2 regions of the Rhizobium ruizarguesonis genome follow, and region 2 is predicted to be linked to the other one. Evidence: riboswitches for the same ligand, from Rfam matches in the RefSeq annotation. Region 2 holds a riboswitch; the other holds the start of a gene.
The links. A riboswitch is a leader RNA that binds a small molecule or an ion and turns the genes downstream of it on or off. The one in region 2 is predicted to bind S-adenosylmethionine.
Positions count from the first base shown of each region.

Region 1 (11,262 bases), 820 kb from region 2:
GGGCAACGATGCGACGGTCGCGCTGAAAGCCGGCTGGAAGGTCGGCGGCATTAGACAAGCTTCCGTCGAGGATATCAAACCCGGCGATTTCGTCGGCGTCGCTTCGCTTCCGAAGGGCACGGGCCCGGACGGGGCGATCGAGGTGCTGATCTTTCCAGCGTCGATGAAGGGAACTGGTGAGGGCAACCGTCCCTGGGATGCGCAGCCGAACAGCCAGATGACCAACGCGACTGTCAGCAACGCCGTCAAATCCGTCGACGGCCACACGATCACGCTGACCTATCAGGGCAAGGAAAAGACCATCTCGATTGCCGATGGCACGCCGATCGTGACGTTGGCGCCTGCGACCAAGGATGATCTGAAGCCCGGCGCTGGCGTTGTCGTCACTGGCGAGAAGGCGGCGGATGGCAGCATCTCGGCCAGCCAGATCGCCGTCGGCCTCAACGGCGTCATACCGCCCATGTGACGGATGCGCTGCAAATCTTAGTTTTATGCGTTGCCGTTCAATCAAACAGCTACACCGCCTTTTACGGCGCGTCTTTTGAGACGCGTAAAGGGCGCTGTAACACAGTGCAGTAGCGGCGTTTTACAGCGCCGGCGCGGGCACCGCGGCAGCGCCGACACTGGCGCTGGCGCCGGTCTGGACGACAGGCGGCGGTTCCTCGGATTTTGACGGCAGCGCCTGCAGATGCAGCACGCGCGGCTTCAGCGCCTCGAGATAGGCCTCGGAGCGGCCGATATAGATCATGCCGCTTTCGGGCATGGAGGTGAGCAGTTTGGCCATTGTTTCCTGCCATTCCGGCTCCATGCCTTCCAGCACTTCGTCGAAGATCATCCAGCGCGGGCGTACGAGCAGCAGGCGGGCGAAGCCGATCGCCTTCTGTTCGTCGCTGTCGAGCAGCTTGTCCCAGCGGGCACGGGTGTCGAGCCTTGCGATCAGCGAATGCAGGCCAGCCTTGTCGAGGGCCGCCTCGACGGCTGCTTTCTCGTATTTCTCCGGACTTTCGGGAAAGGCCAGCGCCTCGCGCAGCGAACCGCCGGGGACATAGGCAACCTGCGGAACGAACACCATATCGTCGATCGGTGGCAGACCCATCGTGCCGCTGCCGCACGGCCAGAGGCCGGCCATCGCCTGGAACAGCAGCTTGCGGTTGACGCTATGATCGCCGTTGATCATGATTTTTTCGCCGGCCTTGATCACGACATCGGTTTCGCGCAGGCGGAAACCGCCGCATTCATCGATGTCTTCGCCGATCTTAGCGACGATCACCACATCCTTCAGCGTCAGCGTGTCGGGCGCGGCATTTTCATAGGCGATGCTGTCCTTCAGGTCGAAGTCCTCTTCCATCTCGACCAGCGCCTGGCGGAAATCGGTGACGCGCATCAGCGTGGCGCGCCATTCGGCGATCGGGCCGAAATTGGCGACGTACCAGCGCAGCGCCGTGTTGACCTGGTTGAAGGCGCCGACGGACATCATCAGCTGGCCGAGGGTGAGGCCGCCGGAGAAATAGGCCGGGGCGGCAACGATGATCGGGATGACGATCACCAGCCAGCCGTAGCCGGCCGAAACCCAGGTAAGGTTGGTATTGGCCATGGCGAGCCGCTTGACGACCCTCAGCACCGAGCTGATGTCGGTGTTGATGCGCCGGCGCTCGTTTTCCTCGCCGCGGGCAACGGTGATTGCCGGCATGTTTTCGTTGGCGTGCATCAGCGTGAAGCGAAGCTCGGCCTCTTTCGAAAAACGATCGGCATTGAGCTTCACCAGCTTGCGGCCGACGACCTGGCTGAGCACCGAGGCGGAAGCGGCATAGAAAATCGCCGCCCAGACCATGTAGCCCGGAATGGAGAAGCTGTGGCCGCTGATGCGGAAGATGAAGCCGCTCGAAAGCTCCCAGAGCACGCCGATGAAGCTCACCAGGAGAATGGTCGACTGCAGCAGGCCGAGAACCAGCCCTGTCGTGCTTTCGGCGAGGTTGCGGGAATCCTCGTGCAGACGCTGGTCCGGATTGACGCCGATCAGGCCGCTGGAAGCGAGCCGCAGCGCCCGCTTGCGCTTCAGCCACTGGTCGACGAGATCGCGCGACAAGCCTTCGCGCATATAGAGCGCCGTCATCTGGTTCAGCCAGGCCTGCAGCACGTTGAGAAGCAGCAGTGTGCCGGCGATCATCGCGAAGATTTCGAGCTGGTGGAAGAATTCGCCGAGGTCGCGGCGCTCCAGCGAATCATAGAAGGGAGCATTCCACTCGTTCAAAATGACCTGGCCGTAGGATGTCACCAGGATGACGAGGATCAGCACGGTCGCCAGAAACAGCACCTTGCCACGCACTTCCGAATTCCAGAATGCTGAGAACATGACGCCGAGGCGATATGTCAGGCTGAGATCATACCCTACCCTATCCTGCCTCCGGATGCCCGGCCTCCCCTCGATTTTATCTGCCATTACGCTTTTCCAAATCGCCCATGCCCCTATAAATAACATGGTGGCGTTACGGGTCTATCAACAGATTCTATCATTCATTAAACTGTGATGATGCGGCAGAGGTCACTTGACTGCAGTCGACAGTTGATTCGCGACCCGACTGGGTCTAATTAAAGCGCTCCGTGGTGATTTGGCCGGCCGGCTTGCAGCCACGTTAAAAAAGTCGCTAAAGGGCCGCGTGCGGACCGGTAGCGATTTTTTTCGCCGCCGGTTTTTTGTTTTTGATCGAGTGACCGCAATGCCCATCAAGATCCCCGATACGCTGCCCGCCTTCGAAACCCTGGTTCAGGAGGGTGTGCGGGTGATGACCGAGACGTTGGCGATCCGTCAGGATATCCGACCGCTGCAGATCGGGCTGCTCAACCTCATGCCGAACAAGATCAAGACCGAGCTGCAGATGGCCCGCCTTGTCGGCGCCTCGCCGCTGCAAGTGGAGCTGTCACTCATCCGCATCGGCGGCCATAAGGCGAAGAATACGTCCGAGGATCATCTGCTTGCCTTCTACCAGACCTGGGAAGAGGTAAAGCACCGCAAGTTCGACGGCTTCATCATCACCGGGGCGCCGATCGAGCTTTTGCCCTATGAAGATGTCACCTATTGGGCGGAGATGCAGGAGATTCTCGACTGGACGGAAACGAATGTCCATTCGACGATGAACGTCTGCTGGGGCGCGATGGCGGCGATCTATCATTTTCACGGCGTTCCGAAATACGAGCTGAAAGAGAAGGCCTTCGGCGTCTACCGCCACCGGAACCTGAAACCTTCCTCGATCTATCTCAACGGCTTTTCTGACAATTTCGAGGTGCCGGTGTCGCGCTGGACCGAAGTGCGCCGCGCCGATATCGAGAAGTCCGAAAGCCTGGAGATCCTGATGGAATCAGCCGAGATGGGCGTGTGCCTCGTGCACGAGAAGAAGGGCCGGCGGCTCTACATGTTCAACCATGTCGAATATGATTCCACCTCGCTTTCCGACGAGTATTTTCGCGACATCGATGCCGGCGTGCCGATCAAGATGCCGCACAATTACTTCCCGCACAACGATCCGGCGCTTGCGCCGCAGAACCGCTGGCGCAGCCATGCGCATCTCTTGTTCGGCAACTGGATCAACGAAATCTACCAGACGACGCCCTTTGATGTGGAAGAGATCGGCACGGACCTCTGACCGTTGCCGATCGCCCCTCGAGCCGGTGCCGCTGCATCACCGCTGCGGCATTTTCTTTCTGATCCGCCGGTTGCGGATTGAAGCAAATGCGGGCAGGTTCCTGTCCTGAACCCTACCACACCGCGCGTCTTCATCGGACGTGCAATGCACACTTTGAATCGCTGCAAATTCCTCAAATCGATTCCGGATTGAGGAATTTGCAGCAGGGATAGAATGGACGGTCAATGATGTCGGATAAGTTGGAGCGGGACGTTCTCGGGCAGACGAAGGCGGGCGAGACCGTCTATCGCGTCGTGATCAAGGGCGGCGGGCTGACGGCCAAGATCATAAGCTGGGGCGCGGTCATCCAGGATCTGCGTCTCGAGGGCCATGACGCGCCGCTGCAGCTCGGCTTCGATGATTTCGACAGCTACCCCCTTTATTCGTCCTATTTCGGCGCGACGCCCGGCCGCTGCGCCAACCGCGTCGGTGGCGGCAGGTTCATGCTTGACGGCAAAGACTATCAGCTCGAGCAGAATGAAAACGGCGTCACGCATCTGCATGGCGGCAGCGACAATATCGCCAAACGCAATTGGACGATCGTCGAGCATGACGTCGACCGCGTGGTGCTGAAGATCGTCGATCCCGATGGCCGCGCCGGCTATCCCGGCAATTGCACCATCCAGGCGACTTTCTGGGTGCATGGCAACGGTGAACTGTCGATCACCTACGAATCGACCAGCGATCAGCCGACGCTCGCCAATGTCTGCCAGCACGCCTATTTCAATCTCGACGGTCGCGAAGATGCGCTTGGCCACGATATCATGATTGCCGCCGATCATTATCTGCCGACCGATGAAAAGCAGGTGCCCACCGGCGAGATCCGTTCCGTCGAGGGCACCGAATTCGATTTCCGCGAGATGGCGCCGATGAAACGTTTCGTCGGCAGCGAACAGATGTTCTACGACCATAACTTCTGCCTGTCGGGCGAGCGCACCGCCAAGCGGAGTGTCGCGCTTGCCCGCAGCCTTTATTCCGGTGTGTCGCTGGAGGTGCGCAGCACCGAGCCAGGCGTCCAGTTCTATGCTGGCTTCAAGCTCGATACCGGGGCTCCCGGCATCGGCGGGCGCAAATACGGTCCATTCGCCGGCTTCTGCCTGGAGACACAGGTCTGGCCGGATGCCATCAATCACCAAGGTTTTCCGAATGCGATCCTGCGCCCCGGCGAAGTGCTGCGCCAGGAGACGGATTATATCTTCACCAAGAACTGAGCATCCTCCAGCGGACGCACGGCTGTCAAATTTGAGCGCTATGAAACCCTTGCCGGTCCGCCGGCGAGGGTTTTTTCTTTCTGCGCTCGATTCTGTCTTGCCGATTGGTTCTAGATAGGTTCTATTGTGCGCCCATGGATAGAACCAGTCTGATAGCGGAACTGAACAGCCGCGGCCTGCGTGACGAGGCGCTGACCGGGCCGCTCTACAAGCGGTTGGCGCAGACGCTGACCGGCCTCATTCAGGAAGGGCTGCTGAAGCCCGGCACCGCACTGCCGGGCGAGCGCGACCTTGCCGAGGCTCTGAAGCTCGGCCGTGTTACCGTGCGTACCGCCTATCGCGATCTGATGGTATCCGGCGCACTGGAATCGCGCCACGGAAGCGGTACTTTTGTGTCAAGCAGGGTGGAGCGCATGGAACAGTCGCTGTGGCGGCTTTCCTCTTTCTCCGCCGACATGCGTTCGCGCGGGCGTCTGCCAGCCGCACGGATATTGTCGCGGACGGTCAATACGCCGTCGCCGGAGGAATCCTTCCTGCTCGGTCTCGGCGGCGATGAGCCGGTGCTGAGACTCGACCGCTTGCGCCTTGCCGACGGCCTGCCGCTGGCGATCGAACGCGCCGTGGTGCCGATCAAGTTCCTGGGGCACGATGCCGGCGGCGAGGGATCGCTTTACGATGCGCTGACGGCCAGCGGCCACAGGCCCGTGCGTGCGCTGCAGCGGCTGACGGCGGTCACGCTCGACCCGTCCTCCGCCGCGATCCTGAACGTCAAATCAGGCGCGCCGGCGCTTCTGATCGAACGTGTCTCGCGCTTGGAAGACCAGCGCGTCGTCGAATACACCCGCTCGCATTATCGCGGCGATGCCTATGATTTCGTTGCCGAATTGAGAATCGGAGATGACCTATGAATGACAACCAGTCACTGATGCTGCAGGAAGCCGGCCAATCGCCAGAGGTGGTCGCCACGCTTCTTGAAAAGGAAAAACCGGTCTTTGCCGAGATTGCCCGGCTGTTTTCGTCCGCCCGCCCGAGCGTGGTGACGACGGCGGCGCGCGGCTCCTCGGACCACGCCGCCACCTTTTTCAAATATCTGTTCGAAATTACCTGCGGTGTTCCGGTCGCCTCGGTCGGTCCGTCGATCGCTTCCGTCTATGGTGCGGCGCTGCATCTGAAGGGCGGTGTCCATTTCACCGTCTCGCAGTCGGGTGCCAGCCCCGACATCGTTGCGCTGCAGGACTCGGCGAAGAAGGGTGGAGCGACGACGATCGCCGTCGTCAACGTCACCGACAGCCCGCTTGCGAAACAGGCCGATATCGTTCTCGGTCTCAATGCCGGTGCTGAAAAGAGTGTCGCGGCGACAAAATCCTTCATCGCCTCGGTCGCCGCCCTTTCCGGGGTGACAGCTGCTATCGGCGGCGCGTCTGATCTGCAGGCTGCGCTCGGCAAGCTGCCGGAGGCACTGTCGGCAACCGCCGGGATCGACACGGCGGCAGCCGAGGAGGTGCTCTTCAACGCGACCTCGCTCTATACCGCCGGCCGCGGCCCGGCCTTCGCGATCGCGCTCGAAGCGGCGCTGAAGGCCAAGGAAACCTCCGGCCTGCATGCCGAGGCCTTCTCGCTGGCGGAACTGATGCACGGCCCCATGCGCCTGGTGCAGCCGGGCTTCCCGATCGTCGCTTTTGCGCCCGACGATGCGGCCTTCGCCAACAATGTCCAGGCGTTGGAGCGCCTGCAGAAGCTCGGCGCCACCACCGTCGGCTTCTCGGCGCAGCCGCTTTCCGGTGTTCATCTGCGCGTGCCGACGACGGGCAACGGCCTCGTCGACCCGCTGGTGTCGCTGCTCGTCTACTACCGGCTGATCGAGTCGGTGACGCGCCGCAAGGGCTTTGATCCCGACAAGCCGGCAAACCTGCTCAAGGTGACGGAGACGGTCTGATGGTCCGCAAGATCTTCCTCGGCGCCCGCATCTTCGACGGCGAGCGCTTCCATGACGACAAAGCCCTCATCGTTGCCGATGGCCGCGTCGAAGCGATTGTCGCGAGAAACGATCTGCCGGACGGCGAAGTGGTGACGCTTGCCGGCGGTGTTCTGTCGGCCGGCTTCATCGATGCGCAGGTCAATGGCGGCGCCGGGCGGATGCTGAACGACGAGCCTTCCGTTGCCTCGATGGATATTATCGCCGGCGGGCACCGACCCTATGGCACGACGTCGCTGCTGCCGACGCTGATCACCGATACATCAGAGGCCTCCATTGCCGCCATCGAGGCGGCCAAGGAGGCAGTGAAAATGAACCACGGCGTCGCCGGCCTGCATCTGGAAGGCCCGCATCTGGCGCCTGCGCGCAAGGGCGCGCATCTGGCCGAACTGATGCGGCCGGTGGAGGACCGCGATGTCAAAGCCTTCATCCGGGCGCGCGAGGCAATCGGCACGCTGCTGGTCACCATGGCCGCCGAGCAGGTGACGGTTGCCCAGGTGCGTGAGCTTGCGGAAGCCGGCGTCACCGTCAGCATCGGCCATTCCGATTGTTCGAGCGAGGCGGCGGAGGAACGTTTCGATGCCGGCGCGCGGGGCGTCACGCATCTCTTCAACGCCATGAGCCAGTTGGGACACCGTGCGCCCGGTCTCGTCGGCGCGGCAATCGATCATCCCTCGACCTGGTGTGGCATTATCGCCGATGGCCATCATGTCGATCCGAAGGCCTTGCGCACGGCGCTGCGCGCCAAACGTGGCGAAGGCAAGCTGTTCTTCGTCACCGACGCGATGTCGCTTGTCGGATCGGAGAAGGATTCGTTCACGCTGAACGGGCGTACCGTCCGGCGCGAAAGGGGCGGTTTCTGCTCGAAGCTGGTGCTGTCCGACGGCACGCTGGCCGGTTCCGACGTCGACATGATCTCGACGATCCGGTACGGCGTCACCTATCTCGACCTGACGCTCGCCGAGGCTTTGCGCATGGCGACCCTTTATCCGGCCCGGTTCCTCCGGCTTGCCGATCGCGGCCATCTCTCGCCGGGCGCGCGTGCCGATCTCGTGTATCTCACCGATGCGCTTGCCGTCACCTCCACCTGGCTCAGCGGCGAAGCGGCCTGAAATCAAGGAGAAGTGGGATGACCGACATTACCGATGCCTATTTCTCCAACCTCATCGGTCGGCTGGAAGAACTGAAGCAGACGCTTGCCCAGCCGATGGCGCAGGCAGCAGCCGTCATCCTCGATGCTGCCCGCAGCGACAAGCGTGTCTATGTCTTCGGCACCGGCCATTCGCATATGCTGGCGGAAGAGGTGCACTATCGTGCCGGCGGGCTCGCATTCACCGTGCCTGTACTCGTCGGCTCGGCCATGCTGCATGAGGGCGCGGTCATCAGTTCGGTCTATGAGCGCACGCAGGGCCTAGTGCGGCCGATGCTGGAGCGTTACGGCATGCAGCCGGGCGATGTCATCATCATCGCCTCCAATTCGGGCGTGAACGCCGCGCCGATCGAGGCCGCCGACTATGCGCGCGAAATCGGCGCAAAGGTGATTGCCATCACGTCGATCGCCTATTCCTCGGCGATTGCCAACGGCCGCCGGCGGCTCGCCGACGTGGCCGATGTGGTACTCGACAACGGGCTGCCACCGGGTGACGCCGTTGTCGATCTCGAAGGCACGGGGCTTCGGGTTGGGCCAGTCTCGACGGCCGTCGGGGTGACCGTCATCAATGCGATCTTCGCCGAAGTCGCCTCGGAGCTTTCGAAATCCGGCGATGCGCCAATTTATCTCAGCGCCAACATGCCGGGCGCTGCCGAGATCAACCAGAAGCTCGTCAAGAAATACCGGCCGCGCAACCCGCATCTCTAGAGCACGATGCCGAATAGTGTGGCGGCGGATACAAAAAAGGCCGGCGCGAGCCGGCCTCTTCGATAGGCTGAAACCAGGATCAGTCCTTGGCGCGTTCGACGTAGGAATTGTCTTCCGTGGCGATGACGACGCGGGTGCCGGCATTGATGTGCGGCGGCACCATGGCGCGCACGCCGTTCGACAAAATCGCCGGCTTGTAGGAGGACGATGCCGTCTGGCCCTTGACGACCGGTTCCGTCTCCATGATTTCGAGCGTGACGTGGCGCGGCAGTTGGAGCGCCAGCGCAATACCTTCATGCATCGAGAGGATGCAGGACATGCCTTCCTGCAGATAAGCCTTGTCGTCACCCATCGTGGCGACATCGACGACGACCTGATCGTAGCTCGCCGGGTTCATGAAGTGGAAGCCTTCGCCGTCTTCATAGAGAAACTGGAAGGAGACGTCCTCGACGAAGGCGCGCTCGACCTGTTCGGTGGTGCGCCAGCGCTCGGAAACCTTCACGCCGTCGACGATGCGGCGCATATCGACCTGGGTGACCGGCGTGCCCTTGCCCGGATGAAAGTTCTGGGCGGTGAGAACGACGTAGAGCTTGCCGTCGACATCGAGAACGTTGCCCTTGCGGACCGAAGAGGCGATGACCTTGACCATAAGACTTCCTTGTAACTCGGCTTTCGGCGTCGTAGATGACTGTCGAGACGCCCCCGAAGACGCAAATGTTTTTCTTGGGGGCGCAACTAACCTAAAATCCGGGAAATAGCCACCCCCCATACCGGCCTCTCCGGCGAAGAAAGCTTGGAATGAACTCTTCGGCGAAAGCGTCCCCCTGGTGGACCCCGTCCGTGCATGCCGACCGCCGTCCGTTCCTGATCGGGCGCAATGCGATCCAGGCGGCGTTGCGCGGGTTTTTCGCGCGCGAGGATTTCATCGAGGTGGATACGGCGGTGCTGCAGGTCTCTCCCGGCAACGAGGCGCATCTGCATGCCTTCGCCACGGAAGCACTGACGACGGATGGGCAAAAGGCGCCGTTCTACCTGCACACCTCGCCGGAATTCGCCTGCAAGAAGCTGCTTGCGGCGGGCGAGGAACGCATTTCGTGTTTTGCCCATGTCTACCGCAACCGCGAGCGCGGGCCGCTGCATCATCCTGAGTTCACCATGCTCGAATGGTATCGGGCCGGCGAAAGCTACGAGAGCCTGATGATGGATTGCGTACGGATCCTGGCGCTTGCGGCCGAAACGGTGAAGACCGGGAAGCTTGCCTATCGCGGCGCCGAGAGCGACCCCTTTGCCGGGCCGGAGCGGATTGGGGTTGCCGAAGCGTTCGAGCGTCATGCCGGCATCGATCTTCTCGCCTCGGTCGCCGCCGACGGTTCGACCGACCGCGACCATTTGGCCGCTGAGATGAAGCGCGTCGGCATGCGTGTTGCCGATGACGACGGCTGGGCCGATCTCTTCAGCCGGGTGCTGGTCGAAAAGATTGAGCCGCATCTCGGTTTCGGCCGCATCACCATCCTCGACGAATATCCGATCTCGGAGGCGGCACTTGCGCGTCCCTCGGCACGCGACTCGAGGGTTGCCGAACGTTTCGAGCTCTATGCCTGCGGCGTCGAGCTTGCGAACGGCTTCGGCGAGCTCACCAACGCTGCCGAACAGCGGCGACGGTTCGAGATCGAGATGGCCGAGAAGGCGCGGGTCTACGGCGAGACCTATCCGATCGACGAGGATTTTCTCGCTGCGCTGCCGCTGATGCCTGAGGCAAGCGGTATCGCGCTCGGCTTCGACCGGCTGGTGATGCTGGCGACGGGAGCATCACGCATCGACCAGGTGCTTTGGGCGCCGGTGGCGGAGTATGGAAGATGAATGCCGTCAAACCGATCAAGAGCGTCGACGATCTTGTGAAGGCGGGGCTGGTCGCGCCTGCCGATCGTGCAAGGCTCGAGGAGGTTGCGGTGCGTTACGCGATTGCGCTGACGCCTGCGATCAGCAAGCTCATCGACCGCACCGATCCCGATGATCCGATCGCTCGGCAATTCGTGCCTGATGCAGCCGAACTCACGATCGCCCCGGAAGAACGCGCCGATCCGATCGGCGATCATGCCCACAGCCCCGTCGAAGGCATCGTTCACCGCTATCCCGATCGTGTATTGCTCAAGGCCGTGCATGTCTGCCCGGTCTATTGCCGCTTCTGCTTCCGGCGCGAAATGGTGGGGCCGCAGGGCCTCGGCACACTCGATGCCGCGGCGATGCAGGCCGCTTTCGATTATATAAGCGGTCATGAGGAGATCTGGGAGGTCATCCTCACCGGCGGCGATCCGCTGGTGCTTTCGTCGCGCCGGCTCCACGAGATCATGGAGGCGCTTGCCGGGATCGCGCATGTGAAGATCGTGCGTTTCCATACGCGTGTTCCGGTCGTCGATCCCGGGAAGATCGATGCGGCGATGATCGCGGCACTGAAGGCGAGCGGCAAGACGGTCTATATCGCGCTGCACGCCAACCATGTGAGAGAGCTGACGCCGGAAGCGCGGGCGGCCTGCGGCC
Region 1 is NZ_CP071678.1:4,866,707-4,877,968, reverse strand. It holds gene J3P73_RS23795 (DUF5666 domain-containing protein) at 1-466, shown strand, start outside; gene J3P73_RS23790 (ABC transporter ATP-binding protein/permease) at 587-2,479, opposite strand; SAM riboswitch at 2,592-2,669, shown strand; gene metA (homoserine O-acetyltransferase MetA) at 2,718-3,641, shown strand; gene J3P73_RS23780 (aldose epimerase family protein) at 3,869-4,891, shown strand; gene J3P73_RS23775 (GntR family transcriptional regulator) at 5,026-5,799, shown strand; gene J3P73_RS23770 (SIS domain-containing protein) at 5,796-6,827, shown strand; gene nagA (N-acetylglucosamine-6-phosphate deacetylase) at 6,827-7,978, shown strand; gene J3P73_RS23760 (SIS domain-containing protein) at 7,996-8,724, shown strand; gene efp (elongation factor P) at 8,804-9,373, opposite strand; gene epmA (EF-P lysine aminoacylase EpmA) at 9,523-10,584, shown strand; gene J3P73_RS23745 (lysine-2,3-aminomutase-like protein) at 10,581-11,262, shown strand, end outside.
Region 1: another riboswitch for S-adenosylmethionine. It lies ahead of metA (homoserine O-acetyltransferase MetA); the one in region 2 lies ahead of J3P73_RS03200 (O-succinylhomoserine sulfhydrylase).

Region 2 (11,262 bases):
AAAAATTACTGGCTGTCACTGCACCTTGTTGCACTTCGCTACGCGCGCGCGAGGCATGGCACCCCTATAAGCCACTGGTTTACATGGATTTATTGGACGTCTGTGGACGTTACTAAACAACTAGCCTGAGGGTGAGTGGAGCGGGTGAAGGGAATCGAACCCTCGTATTCAGCTTGGGAAGCTGCTGCTCTACCATTGAGCTACACCCGCGACGAAGCGAGATTTCCAACAGATGGGGGCGGCTGTCAAGTCGCGCCGGATGCGACGTCTCAGATGCGGAAGTGTTTCGAGAGTTTCAGGCCCTGGGCCTGGTAGTTGGAGCCGAGGCCGGAGCCGTAGAGGCTGGCGGGCTTTTCCTGCATGTGCTCGTAGACGAGGCGCCCGACGATCTGGCCGTCTTCGAGGATGAAGGGCACTTCGTGGCTGCGCACTTCGAGCACCGCGCGGCTGCCGCGTCCGCCGGCAGGCGCATGGCCGAAGCCCGGATCGAAGAAGCCGGCATAATGGACGCGGAATTCGCCGACCAGCGGATCGAAGGGGGTCATCTCGGCTGCGTAATCCGGCGGCACGTGCACGGCCTCGCGCGAGACGAGGATATAGAATTCGTCGGGATCGAGGATCAGCTCGTTGCGGCCGCGGCTGTGGAGCGGTTCCCAGAAATCGAAGAGGTCGTGCTCGGCCTTCTTGTCGACGTCGACGACGGCAGTGTGATGTTTGCCGCGATAACCGATCAGGCCGTCCTTGTCTCCGGCAAGGTCGATCGACAGGGCAATGCCGCCGCCTGATACGTTCGGCAGCTTGCTGGCGACCAGCGTCTCGCTCTCGTGCAGCTTCAACAGTTCCGGCTCGCCGAGCAGGGCCTGGCCGACGCGAAAACGGATCTGCGACAGGCGCGAGCCGCGGCGCACAACGATCGGGAAGGTGCGCGGGCTGATTTCGAGATAGAGCGGGCCGGAATAGCCTGATGGGATCTTGTCGAATTCCTGGGCGTAGTCGGTAATGACGCGGGTGAAGATATCGAGGCGCCCGGTCGAGCTCTTCGGATTGGCCGAGGCCGACATCTCGGCCGGCAGCGCCAGGCTCTCCATCAGCGGCACGATATAGACGCAGCCCGTTTCGAGCACCGCGCCTTCGGAGAGGTCGATCACGTGCAGGCTCAGCCGGTCAAGCTTGTCGGACACCAGATGCGAGGGGCCTGGCATGAAGCTGGCACGCACCCGAAAAGCCTTGCCGCCCAAGCGCAGGTCGAGGCTTGCCGGCTGGATCTGGTCGCGGTCCAGCTCCCGCTCGGAGATCAGACGCCCCGTTTCGAACAGCGCGGAGATCGCGCGATCCGCCAGAATTCCCGTTTCGCGAGCCATCATGCCTCATCCATCATTTGCGCCGACAAAACCAAACTCGGGGAATTGACGCAAGCAGCTAACAGCAGTATTGCAGAATTATCCCGTGGTGATTTGGCCGGTCGGCTTGCAGCCACGTTAAACAAGTGGCTAAAAAGACCGGGTTGAAACCGGTCTGCTTTTGCGACCGGTTTTTTTGTTATGTGAAGGTGATGGCATGAGCAAGACCTGGCGCCCGGCAACCCAACTCGTCCACGGTGGCACGCTGCGTTCGCAATATGGCGAGACGTCCGAGGCAATCTATCTCACCCAAGGCTTCGTCTACGAAACGTCCGAGGCGGCCGAAGCCCGCTTCAAGGGCGAGACGGAGGGCTTCATCTACGCCCGCTACGGCAGCCCCACCAACGACATGTTCGAAAAGCGCATGTGCATGCTCGAAGGCGCCGAAGACGCCCGCGCCACCGCTTCCGGCATGGCCGCCGTCACCGCGGCGATCCTCTGCCAGCTGAAATCAGGCGATCATATCGTCGCCGCGCGCGCCCTGTTCGGTTCCTGCCGCTGGGTCGTCGAGACGCTGGCGCCGAAATACGGCATCGACTGCACGCTGATCGACGGCCGGGATCTGGCGAACTGGGAAAAGGCGATCACGCCGAAGACCAAGGTGTTCTTCCTGGAAAGCCCGACCAACCCGACGCTCGAAGTGATCGATATCGCTGGCGTCGCCAAGCTCGCCAACCAGATCGGCGCCAAGGTCGTCGTCGACAACGTCTTCGCCACGCCGCTCTTCCAGAAGCCCTTGGAGCTCGGCGCCCATATCGTCGTTTATTCCGCCACCAAGCATATTGACGGACAGGGCCGCTGCCTCGGCGGCGTCGTGCTTTCCGACAAGGAATGGATCGACGAGAACCTGCACGACTATTTCCGCCATACCGGCCCGGCCATGTCGCCGTTCAATGCCTGGACACTGTTGAAAGGCATCGAGACGCTGCCGCTGCGCGTGCGCCAGCAGACCGAAAATGCGGCAAAGATCGCCGATTTCCTGGCCGAGCAGGGCAAGGTCGCCAAGGTGATCTATCCCGGCCGCAAGGACCATCCGCAGGCCGATATCATCGCCAAGCAGATGACCGGCGGCTCGACGCTGGTCGCCTTCGAGCTGAAGGGCGGCAAGGATGCGGCCTTTGCGCTGCAGAACGCGCTCGATATCGTCAAGATCTCCAACAATCTCGGCGACAGCAAGAGCCTGATCACCCATCCGGCGACGACCACGCACAAGAACCTGACGGATGAGGCGCGCGCCGAACTCGGCATTTCCCCGGGCACGGTCCGCCTTTCGGCCGGCATCGAGGATACCGACGACCTGATCGAAGATTTCGCCAAGGCGCTTGACAAGGTCTTGGCCTGATCGACAGCCAGAGCGGCCGGACCCCACCCGGGTTCGGCCGGATCTCACTAAAGCGCGTCGCGATCTTTCAGATTCGCTCCTCGCGCTTTAGTTTTTGTTTTTACGCATGTCGTTATCGCAAAACATGGGGTAATCGCGGCGCGATCATCCCAGACCATTTTCGTGAGAGATGGCTGGCAGGGGTGGTTGCCCCCGATAAGATGGAAAAACGGGCTCACGATTGGAACCGGGCCCAAACATCGAACGGAGAGCAACCATGGACCAATATATCGGGCTTGATGTTTCATTGAAAGAGACCGCGATCTCAATCCGACAGGACGGTAAACGGATCTGGCGGGGGAAGTGCGCTTCGGACCCCAAACTTGTAGCCGAGATGATCCGCAAGCATGCCCCGCACGCCAGGCGCGTTGTTTTCGAGACGGGGCCATTGTCGACGTGGTTCTATCATGAGCTGACCAAGGAAGGCGTGCCGGCGATCTGCATCGAAGCGCGGCACGCACAAAAGGTCTTGAACGAGACGCTCAACAAGACCGATGCCAATGATGCGGATGGCTTGGCTCATTTGGCCGAAGCCGGCTTCTACAAGGCTGTCCGGGTCAAGGCTTTCGACAGCATGCTGACGCGCACGCTGGTGGCGGCCCGCACTCAGCTCCTGAGCATCTCAACCCAGCTTAGCAACCAGATCCGCGGTGTGATGAAGACGTTCGGTCTTATCGTCGCCCAAGGAAAAGGTCGGGTGTTTGATAACAATGTGAGGCAACTCCTGGATGGGAATGACGGCCTTGCAAAGATCATCTTGCCGCTGCTTGAGGGGTGGCGTGACATACGCATGCGCGCGGCCGATCTTGGTCGCCAGCTGGTCGCAGCGGCACGGGAGAGCCAGGCGACGAAGCGGTTGATGACGATCCCGGGTATCGGTGCCGTCACGGCCATCTCCTATGTCGCCGCGATTGAAGGTCCAGACAACTTCAAAACGTCGCGATCGGTGGGCGCCTGGCTCGGGCTGACAACGAGGCGCTACCAGTCAGGCGAGGTCGACTATGACGGCCATATCTCTCGAAGAGGCGCCCCCCATCTGCGGGGGCTGCTTTATGAAGCGGCGACGGTGATCCTCACAAGAACCAGTGCCAGGAACGAGAGCCGTCTCAAAAGCTGGGGGCTTAAGCTGCGTGAGCGGCTGGGCTTCAAGCGCGCTGCGGTGGCGGTCGCCCGAAAGCTTGCGGTCATCATGCACAGCATGCTCAAGACAGGAGACGTATTCAACAGATTGGCCGGCGCGACGGCATAAGCGAAGTGTCGGGCCTTCTTCCCTCAGCGCGTCAAACCTGATGTGAGGCACTGAGCGTCCCAGCTGCGGGCGTGGGTCGGATCATTCCGTTACAGCGGCTGCAGCTCATTGAGACTGCGCGCAAAACATAGGAAGATCCTGCCTGCGGAGACCCATTATGCGGCGACCAGGTGTCGACCGCGCAGACAACCCTGCTCCCGGCGCTGGACAGCTTTGAAGACAACATCGCCCAACCAATCGAATACACCGCGGGTGCGCGTTCCTCAAAAACAGAGCCAATACCGAATGGCAAAACAAAACAGCCTTGACTAAGGCAATGCGATTAGACAACCGCTGCACACTTTTGCGCGACATGCTTGGGGTTCGGCCGTGCCGGACCTCACTGGGTGAGACCGAGGGGGGGAACAAGTTTGCCCGCCGCGGCGTTCCGAAACTGAATTAACACTGACAATTAGGCTTAACGATCGAAAACCCTTCGGATCACAGCCATTTCAGCGATGATAATTGTTCCGTTTCTTGACGGACAGGGCCTCTTATAAGATACGGGTAAGATATCTTGACTAAGGTGCAAGGCATGTATCGCGCCCTCACAAGAGACATCGAAGTTGTCGTCGAACCGTTCTATCTGGAGGAGCAATCCGATCCGGACGATGACCGCTATGTCTGGGGTTATCGGATTGTAATCAGCAACAATTCCGGCATAGCCGTTCGACTGGTCAATCGTTACTGGAACATCACCGACCAGAACGGCCAGGTGGACGAGGTGACCGGTCCCGGCGTCGTCGGCGAACAGCCGCGGCTCAGCCCCGGCGACACCTACGAATATTCCTCCGGCTGCCCGCTCGACACGCCCTCAGGGCTGATGTTCGGCCATTACCAGATGGAAACGGACGACGGCGAGATGTTCGATGTCGACATCCCCGCCTTCTCGCTGGATTCACCTGGGCTGCTGCGCGTGCTTAACTGAGGCGCATCCATTGAGACGTCATCTTCCGTCTGCGCCACGTTCCTGAGACGTCTTCAACGCCCCCGCTCCTGGGGGATTGCCGAGGCCTGCCCCTCATCCGCCTGCCGGCACCTTCTCCCCGCTTTTGCGGGGCGAAGGGGACGTGTCGCGACCTCTCCGTTCCCCATCAACCTTTCGTAGGGCACGTCCCCTCGCCCCGTTTTTACGGGGGTCCGCAGGACGGGTCGAGACCAGTGGCTCGACCCCGGCAAGGTTAGGGTGAGGGGCAGCCATCGGCGCGAACCGAGCAGCAGTGGTGTCGACTATTCAGCCGGCTGAAGCTCGGCCGGCTCGAAGCGGTAGGTGGTCGAGCAGAATTCGCAGGTGACGGCGATTTCGCCATCTTCCTGGCTGGCTTCGATCTCCTCGGCCGAAAAGCCCTTCAACACGCCCTTGATCTTGTCGCGCGAGCAGCTGCAGCGGTCGAAGACGGCGCGCGGTTCGTAGACGCGCACGCCGCGCTCGTGGAACAGGCGGAACAGCAGCCGCTCGGTGCCGACCAGCGGATCGGTCAGTTCATCGGCATCGATGGTCTCGACCAGCGAACGGGCTTCGAGCCAGGCGTCGTCCTCACCATGCGGGCGGCTGCCGGTGTCGCCGTCGCCGCCGTGGAGATCCGGCTGGCGCATGCGCTCCGGCGCTTCCGGCAGGAACTGGGCGACGAGGCCGCCGGCCCGCCAGCGATGGCGCGGCTTGCCCGCATCGTCACGATCAAAGAGTTCGGCCGCGGCAAGGCGGACGCGCGTCGGGATCTGCTCCGACTGGCGGAAATAGACGCCGGCAATTTCTTCCAGCGTGGTGCCGTCGAGCGCAACGATGCCCTGGTAAGGCTGGCTGAACTTGCCCTGGTCGATGGTGAAGGCGAGCACGCCCTTGCCAAGCAGTTGCTCCGGCTCGGTTTCACCCGACTCGATCGCCTTGTTGAGCAGCGCCTGATCGAAACGGGCATAGGCGCGGACATTTTCCGGCGTCGAGAAATCGGCGACGAGAAGATCGACCGGGCCATCGCCCTTGGTCTGCACCGTGAACTTGCCGTCGAACTTCAGCGAGGTGCCGAGCAGCACCGTCAGCACGACGACTTCGGCAAGCAGCCGGGCAACGGGTGCGGGATAATGATGACGCTCGAGGATCGCATCGAGCATCGGGCCGAGCTGGACGGCGCGGCCGCGCACATCCAGCCCCTCCACCTGGAAGGGGACGACATGGTCATCGCCGGCGAAATCAAACTGGCCGAGGGCGGCTGCAGCTTCTGCCATGGCTTTTAACTCCTAGTTTCAGAGCGATGGGCCAGCGTGCCCTTCGCTCACGCGGTCGCGAGTCTGTCTCTCGCGACGTCCGATTATGGTTCAGATCGCGCCCAGGCACCAAGCAAGAATCGACTTCTGCGCATGAAGACGGTTTTCCGCCTCATCGAAGACCACGGATTGTGGACCGTCGATCACTTCGTCCGTCACTTCCTCACCGCGATGGGCGGGCAGGCAATGCATGAACAATGCATCATTGCCGGCTTTCGCCATCAAGGCCGCGTTGACCTGATAAGGCTGGAAGACATTGTGACCCCGGGCCCGATGTTCCTGATTCATGGAGACCCAGGTATCGGTCACCACGCAATCGACGCCGGCGACCGCACGGTCGGCATCATGGCAGAGCATGATTTCGGCGCCCTCATTGCGGGCCCAGTTCAGATAGTGATCCTTGGGCTCGGAGCCAAGGGGTACGGCCATGTTCATGCGATAGCCGAAGCGCGCGGCACCCTCGACCAGCGAATGCAGCACATTGTTGCCGTCGCCGGTCCAGGCGATGGTCTTGCCCTTGATCGGGCCGCGGTGCTCTTCGAAGGTCATGATATCGGCCATGATCTGGCAGGGATGGGTGTCATCCGTCAGCGCATTGATCACAGGCACGGTCGCATGCTGGGCCAGCTCGACCAGCCGCGAATGCTCGGTGGTGCGGATCATGATCGCATCGACATAACGCGACAGCACCTTGGCGGTGTCGCCGATCGTCTCGGCGCGGCCGAGCTGCATCTCGGTGCCGGACAGGAACAGCGTTTCGCCGCCGAGCTGACGCATGCCGACGTCGAAGGAGACGCGGGTGCGGGTCGACGGCTTCTCGAAGATCATCGCCAGCATCTTGCCGGCGAGCGGCTTGTCGCCCTGGCCTGCCTTGAAAGCCTGCTTGCGGGAAAGCGCATCGTTCATGATGGTTCTGAGATCGGCTGATGTGACTGCCGAAAGATCGAGGAAATGTTTAGGGCTCATATCGTCTTCTTACCTGTGCTGCGCCCGAAGGCGGCAATCTCTTCAAGCCGTCTTCTTGACCTTGGAGGCGCGAATGCTCTCGGCGGCGCGTTCGACGCGGGCAAGGCCCTCGCGGGCTTCCTCGGCGGTGACCACGAGGGGCGGAAGAAGGCGGATGACGTTGTCGCCGGCGGGTACGCCGAGCAGATGGGCGGCGCGGATCGCCTGCAGCAGCTCGGCTGAGGGAACGGCAGCCTTGATGCCGAGCAACAGCCCCTCGCCTCTGATATCCTCGATCACATCGGGATAACGATCCTTCAGCGAGGCGAGGCCCTGGCGAAAGACCAGTGCTACGTCGCGCACATGCTGGAGGAAGCCATCGGCAAGGATGATGTCGAGCACGGCGCTGCCGACGGCCATGGCGAGCGGATTACCGCCATAGGTCGAGCCATGCGTGCCGGCCTTCATGCCGGAGGCGGCCTCTGACGTGGCAAGGCAGGCGCCGAGCGGGAAACCGCCGCCGATGCCCTTGGCGACAGCCATGATGTCGGGGGTGATGCCCGACCATTCATGGGCGAAGAGCTTGCCGGTGCGGCCGACGCCGGTCTGGACCTCGTCGAGGATCAACAGCAGGTCGTTATCGTCGCAGAGCTGGCGAAGCGCCTTCATGAATTCGGTGGTGGCCGGACGGACACCGCCCTCGCCCTGCACCGGCTCGATGAGGATGCCGGCCGTGGCATCGGTGATCGCGGCGCGGACCGCTTCGATATCGCCGAAAGCCACCTGATCGAAACCCGGCGCCTTGGGGCCGAAGCCTTCGAGATATTTCTCCTGGCCGCCGGCAGCGATCGTCGCCAGCGTCCGTCCGTGGAAGGCGCCTTCGAAGGTGATGATATGGAAGCGCTCGGGATGGCCCTTGGAAAACTGATAGCGGCGCGCCGTCTTGATCGCGCATTCGAGCGCCTCGGCGCCCGAATTGGTGAAGAACACCTTGTCGGCGAAGGTGGCGTCCGTCAGCCGTTTTGCCAGACGTTCCTGACCGGGGATCTCATAGATGTTCGACAGGTGCCAGACCTTGTCGGCCTGCTCCTTCAGTGCGCCCACAACATGCGGATTGCTGTGGCCGACGGAGGTGACGGCAACGCCGGCGCCGAAATCGAGATATCGCTCGCCGCTTTCGGTGATCAGCCACACGCCCTCGCCTCGCTCGAACCGCAGCGGGGCACGAGAATAGGTGTCATAAAGCGGCGCGGCTTCAGCCATGGCGCGATCTCCATCAAAGTTGCCGGGCAATGACTCCGGCTAAAGAAACCAGGCCCGAAAAATCAAAAATGCCGCCTTGCGGCGGCGAGTGGCACTATTTCCTTTTCGCGCTGCAATGTCAACAAAACTGCGCCCTTAGCTTATGCAGCAAGGGTGTACAGCGGCATTTTCAGTCTTCAACAGGCATTATTGCAGAAATGCCACGCAGGGGCAGCAAGTTGGGGAAAACTACGAATTCGATTCATCCGGATTCATGCGACTCTTGTCACGGAGTCAGCCTCACACTAGGTTAAAGTTCAATTACTAGACTGCATGCGGCGGAACTAGTCACCAAAATTGATCAAGCGTTTCTTGTTTCGGAGCTCCCGGGACAACGGTGAGGGATTCTGCCATCACCAACGCAGAAGGTGGAGACAGGGCATGAACTGGACAGACGAGCGGGTCGAGAAACTCAAGAAACTTTGGGCCGAAGGACTGAGCGCCAGCCAGATCGCTGCGCAGCTTGGCGGGGTCAGCAGAAATGCGGTCATCGGCAAAGTGCACCGGCTGAGCCTTCCCGGCCGTGCCAAGGCCGGCGGCACCAACACCGCGGCACGAACGCCGAAGCGCAATACCTCGGCGCCGCGCGCGCCGAACTACGCCTCGCGGGTCACTACCCGCACCGTTACCCGCCAGCAGGGCGCGACCATGCTGAAGGAAGAGATCGAGATCGAAACGATCGAGGAAATGGAATACGTGCCGAGAGGCAACGTGGTCGTGCCGATTTCCCGACGCCTCGGCCTGACGGAACTGACCGAACGCACCTGCAAGTGGCCGGTCGGCGATCCGCTGAAGGACGACTTCCATTTCTGCGGCTGCGAATCCCCCGACAATTCGCCCTATTGCGGCTATCACCAGAAGCTTGCCTACCAGCCGGTCAACGAACGCCGCCGGGCAGCAGCGCGGGCCAGCTGAGCGGGCTGACCATCGTCAGAATGCAGAAACGGGCCGAGTGGCCCGTTTTTTTGTGCGCGTGGATGGGAGCGCTCGTTGCGGGGATGGCTGTCCCTCACCCTAACCCTCTCCCCGTAAACGGGGCGAGGGGACGTGCCCTGCAAAAGGTTGTGGGGAACGGAGAGGTCGCGGCATATCCCCTTCGCCCCGTTTACGGGGAGAACGTGGCGGCAGCCGGATGAGGGGCAGTCCATCGCCGCGAACCGACAGCAGCGGGACAAGCCCGAGCATGACGAAAAAGCCCTCAGGCTTCCATCGAATAACCGGCGCCGCGGACGGTGCGGATGACGTCCTGCATGTTGGAAAAATTCAGCGCCTTGCGCAGGCGGCCGACATGGACGTCGACGGTGCGCTCGTCGACATAGATATCGTGGCCCCAGACGCCGTCCAACAGCTGCGAGCGGGAGAAGACCCGGCCTGGCGACGACATCAGGAATTCCAGCAGGCGGAATTCGGTGGGGCCGAGGCGGACTTCGCGGGTCTTGCGATGGACGCGATGGGTCTCGCGGTCGAGCTCGATGTCACCGCATTTCAGCACCGTCGACAGCACTTCGGGACGGGCGCGGCGCAGCATCGCCTTGACGCGGGCAACAAGCTCGGGGGTCGAGAAGGGCTTGACGACATAATCGTCGGCGCCTGTCGACAGCCCGCGGACACGCTCGCTCTCCTCGCCGCGCGCCGTCAGCATGATGATCGGCAGGCGCTCGGTTTCCGGCCGCATGCGCAGGCGCCGGCAAAGCTCGATGCCGGAGACGCCGGGCAGCATCCAATCGAGGATGAGCAGATCGGGCGTGCGCTCCTGAAGCCGCATTTCGGCTTCGTCGCCACGAAGGATGGTATCGACCTCGAAGCCTTCCGCTTCGAGATTGTAGCGAAGGAGCACGCTGAGGGCTTCCTCGTCTTCAACAACTGCAACTCTCGGGATCATGCGTGTCGGTCTCCTCGCGCATGATCCTTAAACCGGGGGTGATTTAAGCAATGCATCCTGCGCAAAATCAGAATTGGCTGCGACCTCTTGCGCGCCCGGATGGGCGCGCACGCAAGCGGCGGGGTGTGGGCGGTTATTCGGTGACCGCGCCGACGGTGTTGGCGCTGTCGTCCTTCGGACGGTCGCCTTCCGGCTGCGCGCCTGTCGTCATGTAAAAGATCGTCTCGGCGATGTTGGTGGCGTGGTCGCCGATGCGCTCGATGTTCTTGGCGCAGAAGAGAAGATGCGTGCAGCTGGTGATGTTGCGCGGATCTTCCATCATGTAGGTCAGGAGCTCGCGGAACAGCGAGGTGTACATCGCGTCGATCTCGTTGTCGCGTTCGCGGATCGCATTTGCCTTGTCGGCTGAACGATTGGTGTAGACATCGAGCACTTCCTTGAGCTGGACGAGCGCCAGCTCGGACAGATGCTCAAGGCCGCGGGCGAGCTTGCGGGGAACGCCGGTGCTTTGGACGGCGATGACGCGCTTGGCGGTGTTCTTGCCGAGGTCGCCGACGCGTTCGAGATCGGCGGCGATGCGGATCGAACCCATGATTTCGCGCAGGTCCGAAGCCATTGGCTGACGGCGGGCGATGGTGACGATCGCCTTGTCGCCGATTTCGCGTTCGGCGTGATCGAGGATCACGTCGTCGGAGATGACCTTCTGCGCCAGCGCGGTATCGCCGTTGACAAGAGCGCGCACGGCTTCGCTGACCATCTGCTCGGCCAGGCCGCCCATTTCGGAAATCCGCCTGGACAGGAA
Region 2 is NZ_CP071678.1:646,620-657,881, reverse strand. It holds tRNA gene J3P73_RS03210 (tRNA-Gly) at 137-210, opposite strand; gene J3P73_RS03205 (2'-deoxycytidine 5'-triphosphate deaminase) at 270-1,364, opposite strand; SAM riboswitch at 1,437-1,515, shown strand; gene J3P73_RS03200 (O-succinylhomoserine sulfhydrylase) at 1,558-2,742, shown strand; gene J3P73_RS03195 (IS110 family RNA-guided transposase) at 2,999-4,030, shown strand; gene apaG (Co2+/Mg2+ efflux protein ApaG) at 4,605-4,997, shown strand; gene J3P73_RS03185 (Hsp33 family molecular chaperone) at 5,300-6,292, opposite strand; gene argF (ornithine carbamoyltransferase) at 6,383-7,297, opposite strand; gene J3P73_RS03175 (aspartate aminotransferase family protein) at 7,340-8,539, opposite strand; gene J3P73_RS03170 (GcrA family cell cycle regulator) at 8,960-9,493, shown strand; gene phoB (phosphate regulon transcriptional regulator PhoB) at 9,777-10,460, opposite strand; gene phoU (phosphate signaling complex protein PhoU) at 10,594-11,262, opposite strand, start outside.